2 linked regions of the Mumia flava genome follow. The protein of the gene in region 2 interacts with the protein of the main gene of each other region in a pairwise test. Links are inferred from orthologs where the notes say so. Each region holds a gene or a part of one and is shown on either strand. Other genes may lie near its edges. The genes, in order: dnaA and CLV56_RS08905.

Evidence for each region.
Region 1: the proteins of CLV56_RS08905 (region 2) and dnaA interact in binary tests that used the Escherichia coli proteins (3 or more experiments, as listed by UniProt). The link is inferred for Mumia flava from one-to-one orthologs.

What each region holds. Positions count from the first base shown.
Region 1 is NZ_PGEZ01000001.1:1,980,869-1,983,692, forward strand. It holds dnaA (chromosomal replication initiator protein DnaA), read right to left. Parts: upstream 2,267-2,824; coding sequence 734-2,266; downstream 1-733. Other genes in the region: dnaN (DNA polymerase III subunit beta), read right to left, coding at 1-290; rpmH (50S ribosomal protein L34), read left to right, coding at 2,732-2,824. UniProt on the Escherichia coli protein: Plays an essential in the initiation and regulation of chromosomal replication. Binds in an ATP-dependent fashion to the origin of replication (oriC) to initiate formation of the DNA replication initiation complex once per cell cycle.
Region 2 is NZ_PGEZ01000001.1:1,881,199-1,884,489, forward strand. What follows is about bases 223-2,999. They hold CLV56_RS08905 (HU family DNA-binding protein), read right to left. Parts: upstream 1,859-2,999; coding sequence 1,586-1,858; downstream 223-1,585. Other genes in these bases: CLV56_RS08895 (rhodanese-like domain-containing protein), read left to right, coding at 267-593; CLV56_RS08900 (Fpg/Nei family DNA glycosylase), read right to left, coding at 604-1,494; aat (leucyl/phenylalanyl-tRNA--protein transferase), read right to left, coding at 1,999-2,670; CLV56_RS08915 (EcsC family protein), read left to right, coding at 2,749-2,999. In the rest of the region: CLV56_RS20990 (hypothetical protein), read right to left, coding at 1-158; more of CLV56_RS08915, read left to right, coding at 3,000-3,291.

The sequences.
Region 1 (2,824 bases), 99 kb from region 2 along the record:
GACACCTTCGGGCCGTCCAGGACGACGTCGACCGGCCGGGACGGGAGGGACTTGCAGATGTCGGCCAGCAGCCGACCCGACACGAGGACGCGACCTTCGTCGGCGACGTCGGCGTCGACGGTCGTCCTGGCCGAGGTCTCGTAGTCGAACCCCGACAGGGCGATCCCGCCGTCGGTGCTCTCGACCATGAGACCGGCCAGCACCGGGACGCTCGGGGGTCGGACGGGCAGGCTGCGCGCCGTCCATGCGACGGCGTCCGCCAGCGCGTCGCGATCGATGCGGAACTTCACGCGGAGAGCCTCCGGGTCTGGGTCTGGACAGGCCGAGCGGGTCGGGTCGCCACGACGCTGTGCGGGCGGAACGACACGTTGTTGGGAATCCTGCCACGCCCGACCGGCACCCGACCACTCAGGGACATCTGGTCCTTCATCCCCAGGTCGGAGCTGTGGAGGACTTCGTCGTACGGGAGAGATCTTGTTGTTCTCATCATCGTCTTCGCCACTGTCGAAACTGTGGAGAACCTTCGTCGGCGCTGGTCAGGCACTCTTTGCCCTCGTGGACGAGCTGGGGGACGGACGGCGCTCGGTGGGGGACGGCGGTGGACGGAGCGGGCGTCCTCCCCAACCCGTCCACCGGTGACCGGGTGGGTCGTCCACCCGGATCCCGTGTTTTCCCCAGGAGTTTCCCCAAGTGTGGGAACACAAGAATCCGCGGTTGCGGGTGGCTCGAGACCTCAGCCGGCCTGGCGCGCCTGCTGCTTGATCCGGTTGGTGAGCTCGGTGACATGGTTGAAGACCGTCCGACGCTCGCCCATCAGCGTGCGGATCTTCCGCTCGGCGTACATGACGGTCGTGTGGTCGCGACCGCCGAAGTGCTGGCCGATCTTCGGCAGCGAGAGGTCGGTGAGCTCACGGCACAGGTACATCGCGATCTGGCGCGCCTGGACGAGGCCGCGCGAGCGGCTGGCCCCGCAGATCTCCTCGATGGAGTACTCGAGGTAGTTCGCGGTCTGCGCGATGATGAGGCCGGCGGTGATCTCCGGCTCGCCCCCCTCGGGGATGAGGTCCTTCAGGACGATCTCGGCGAGCGAGAGGTCGACGGGCTGGTGGTTGAGGCTCGCGAACGCCGTCGCTCGGATCAGAGCGCCCTCGAGCTCGCGGATGTTCGTCTGGATCCGGCTGGCGATGAATTCGAGGACCTCGGGCGGCACGACCAGCTTCTCGATCTCCGCCTTCTTGCTCAGGATGGCGATCCGGGTCTCGAGGTCGGGCGGCTGCACGTCGGTGGTGAGTCCCCACTCGAACCGGCTGCGCAGCCGGTCCTCGAGCGACTCGAGGCCCCGGGGCGGTCGGTCCGAGGTGATGACGATCTGCTTGTTCGAGCCGTGCAGCGTGTTGAAGGTGTGGAAGAACTCCTCCTGGGTCTGGATCTTGCCCTCGAGGAACTGGATGTCGTCGATCAGGAGGACATCGGTGTCGCGGTACCGGCGTTGCAGCGCGGGCATCCGGTCGTCGCGGATCGCGTTGATGAAGTCGTTCGTGAACTCTTCGGTGCTCACGTAGCGGACCCGGGCGTTCGCGTAGAGGCTGCGCACGTAGTGCCCGATCGCGTGCAGGAGGTGCGTCTTGCCGAGGCCCGACTCGCCGTAGATCATCAACGGGTTGTAGGCCTTGCCGGGCGCCTCGGCGACCGCGACCGCGGCCGCGTGCGCGAACCGGTTGGAGGAGCCGATGACGAAGTTCTCGAAGTGGTACCGAGGGTTGAGCCGGGTGTCTGCGCCGTTCGCCTGCGCCGGACGGTTCGTCGGGCGGGTCGGGACGAAGGCGGCCTGCGGCGAGGTCTCGTCGCCGGCGGGCCGCCGGTCGCGCGCGCTGTGGGTCGGCTCGTCCGCCTCGGGCGGAGTCGGCTCGGGAGCGGGCTCCGGCTCGTAGGAATGGGGACTTGTCGACAATTCCGACCCGGGCGTCGGCGTCCGGGACGCGGGCAGGGCGTCCGGGTCGACGGTGACCGCGATCCGGATCGGCCGGTCGAACGACTGGGAGAGCGCCTCCTCGAGCTGCGACCGCAGCCGTACCTCCATCTGGGTCCGGGTGAAGTCGTTGGGCACGGCAACGAGCAGGGTGTTGTCGTGCAGGGCGAGCGGCACGGAGCTGGCGACCCACGCCCGGGTGGTCACCGGGAGGACGTCGGTGATGGCCTCCCACCGGCTTCGCAGAGCGGCGGTGTCGACGGGTTGCGCCTCCGGCTGCGTCTCGCTGTCGTCCATTCAGGCCCCGTCCTCGCGTTGTGGTTGTTTCCCGAGTCCACATCGTTTTCCACAGGTCGTGGAGACTCGTCTTTCTGGCACGAATACTCCGGAATCACAGGCGTGTGATCGCTCGCCCGCCCGTTTTGTCCCTGTGGATAACCGCGTCTTGTCGGGACGCTAACAGCACCACGGAACCCCGGCAACCGATTGTCCACAGGCACTCACAGGCTCGCCACCCGGGGGTACGCTCGGGTGCGCCGCGTCACGTGGGGCAAGCCCAGGTGGGGCGTGGTTTGACCGTCCTGGGAACGACCACGTACCGTGGTGAGGTCGAGTTCGTCGACAACTGCCGCATGCCTGCGTGCGCCGAAGCGCCCTTCGCGCGCGCACGTCGGCGGGCGGTGGCCGTCGAAGCACGATCGTCCGTCCGGACTAGCGGCTGCGCTGTGTCGTGGCCAGATTCAACGAGCAGGGAGCATTCCGGTGACCAAGCGCACCTTCCAGCCGAACAACCGCCGTCGTGCGCGCAAGCACGGGTTCCGTCTTCGCATGCGGACCCGCGCCGGTCGCGCCATC
Region 2 (3,291 bases):
GCGCGATCGTCGGTCCGCGGCTCGGGCGGGACCGGAGGCATCGACCAGGCCTGCGTCGGCTCGGGCCGGGACGGGTCGGCGTTCCAGCTCGCCGGGGCTCCGCCGGGGTGCGGAACGCCGGGGTCCGACCCGTACGGGCCTGGATGGCCTTGCGCCATGGGTCCTCCTCGCTCGGCCGACGGCGGCAGCCTCAGCGTAACGAACCTGCACGTCGGCGGCGTGTCACCCGTCCGCCGGGCCCTCGACGCGGCTGGCACGATGGAGGCATGTACGAGGTGTCCGTTCCCACTGTGACCGTCGACGGCGTTCCCGACCCGCTGCCCGCCGATCTCGTCGTGCTCGACGTCCGCGAACCCGACGAGTGGTCGACCGGCCACATCGCCGGTGCCGTCCACATCCCCCTCGGGACCCTTCCGGGCCGCGTCGCCGAGGTCTCCGGCAACGCCCAGGTTCTCGTGTACTGCCACCTGGGCGGCCGGTCCGCCCAGGCCACCGCCTACCTCCAGCGCAACGGCGTGGACGCGGTCAACCTCGCCGGCGGCGTCGACGCCTGGACGGCCGCGGGCCGCGACCTGGTCCGGCCCCAGGCCTGACCCGCCGGTCTCAGCGCAGCAGCTTCGACATCCTGCGGTCGGCGAGGGGTTTCCCGCCGGTCTGGCAGGTCGGGCAGTACTGCAGCGACGAGTCCGCGAACGACACCTCGCGGATCGTGTCACCGCAGACGTCGCACGTCTCGCCCGTGCGGCCGTGCACCCGCAGACCCGACTTCTTCTCCGCCTTGAGCTCCGAGGCCGCCAGCCCCGCGGAGCGCGCGAGCGCGTCGCGCAGCGTCGAGCCGATCGCGTCGTAGAGGACGGCGAGCATCTCGGGGGACGCCAGCACGCTGCTCGCGGGCGTGAACGGAGACATCGTCGCGGCGTGCAGGATCTCGTCGGAGTAGGCGTTGCCGATCCCGGCGACCTGGGACTGGTCGCGCAGCACGCCCTTGATCTGGCTCCGTCCGGCCGCGGCGAGGATCTGCTCGAGCACCTCCGGCGTGAAGTCGTCGGCGAGCGGGTCGGGACCCAGCCGCGCGATCCCGGGCACCTCCTGCGGATCGCGGACCACCGAGACGGCCAGACCCTTCTTCGTCCCGGCCTCGGTGAGGTCGAACCCCGCGCCGTCGTCCAGCACGACCCGGAGCGCGAGCGGGTTCTTCGCGCCGCCCATCCGCGGCGGTGCCGTGGGTTGGCTGTCCTTCCAGCGCAGCCAGCCGGCCCGGGCGAGGTGGATCACCAGGTGCAGTCCGCCGGCCTCGATGTCGATGAACTTCCCGTGCCTGCTCACGTCGTCGACCACGAGCCCGGCGAGCGACTGCGGCGGCGGGTCGTACGTCTTGAGCACGCTCACGTTGACCGGGAGGACGGAGACGATCGCACGCGGTTCGGCACCGTCGACCCCCAGCCGGGTCCGCAGGTCGGCGACCAGGGAGGCCACCTCGGGAAGCTCGGGCACCTCACCAGTGTGCCGCAGAACCCCGGTCCACGGAACGGAGAAGGACCCCGTCGCCGCAGCGATCGGGGTCCTTCTCGAGGCTCGTCGGCCGTTACTTGACGGCGTTCTTGAGCTTGCTGCCCGCGGTGACCTTCACGCCGAATCCGGCGGGGATCTCCAGGGTCTCGCCGGTCGCGGGGTTGCGCCCGGTGCGCGCCGCACGCTCGACCCGCTCGACGGTCAGGAGGCCAGGGATCTGGACCTTCTCGCCCTTGCCGGCGGCGTCGATCAGGGTGTCTCCGAGGGCGCTGAGGACCGAGTCGGCGTCGGCCTTGGTGGTGCCCGCGCGCTCGGCGATCGCGGCTACGAGTTCAGTTCGGTTCACGGGAATCCTCCGACTCCGATGGTGGTCAGTTCTGTCTGGCGCACCACCAGCATAGGAAGCCAGGGGCGGAATCCCCCGTATTTCCGGCCTCCACGCCGGTGTGGCGCCTCGCTGAGACAGTAGAACACCTTCGGCTGAAGTCAACGCCACGGGGCCGGGAGCGGTGTGTCGAGCACCTGTGGGAGGACCGCCAGGTACGCGTCGCGCGACCACGCCTGGACCCCCAACGAAGCCAGGTGGTCGGTCCGCCACTGGGTGTCGATCAGACGCGGCCCGGCGCCGTCGGCGGCGATCAGCTCGACCAGTCCGACCAGAGCCGCCTTGGACGCGTCGGTGACCCGGTGAAACATGCTCTCACCTGCGAAGAGACCGCCGATCGCCACGCCGTACAACCCGCCTGCCAGAGCGCCGTCAGCCGTGCGGGCCTCGATCGAGTGGGCCCACCCGAGCTCGTGCAGCCGGCCGTACGCGGAGGCGATCGCGTCGTCGATCCAGCCCCCCTCGCGACGGGGGTCCGCGCAGGCCTCGACCACCTCCGCGAAGGCGGTGTCGACGGTGATCGTGAAACGGCGCGCCGACTTCCGCAGCGAGCGCGACACGCGGAGGTCGTCAGGACGCAGGACCCCGCGCTCCAGCGGCGACCACCACCCCATCGGCCCCCCTGGCTCGGTCGGCATCGGGAACAGCGCGGAACGATAGGCGTGGACCAGCGTGGTCGGCTCGAGGTCCGCCCCGATCCCCACGAAGTCGTCGTCCGGCCACTCGTCGGGAGAGAAGTCCCAGCGCGTCGGTCCGAGCGGCACGGGTGTCACGACTGCGACTCTAGCCAGCGGCGACCGGCGTGGCGCTGCGGCTGCCGCCTAGGATGGCGGTGGACGCAGGAGGTGGCCGTGGGGATCGCGAAGTCGGCGGCGAAGTTCGTCGCGCCACGGGTGGCGATGGCCGCGGGCCCGAAAGCCACGTCCGGCTACATCCGCGTGCTGCTCGACCGCGCGATCGACGGAGTCGGCCCGTGGCGGGCCGTCTGGCAGACGGCCGACGAGCGCCTGGCGCTGGCCGGTGGCGACGTCGAGGCGGCCATCGACGTGATGGTCGCGAACCACGTCCGCTACGCCGGCGCCCAGGGGTTCGTGACGAACCTCGGCGGCGCGTACGCGATGGCGGTGACCATCCCCGCGAACGTCGCCGGCCTCGCGCTGCTGCAGTGCCACCTGGCGGCCGGGATCGCGTACCTGCGGGGCTACGACCTGTCCGACCCCCGCGTCCGCAACGCGGTCATGGCGACGCTGCTCGGGCGCGACCAGGTGGAGAAGATGGTCCGCTCGGGCGCGCTGCCGTCGACCCCGATGGGGCTCGCGACCTCCCCGGTGCACGACCCGGCGCTCGACGAGAAGGTCGCCCGGGAGGTCACGCAGGCGCTGTTCGGGCGGGTC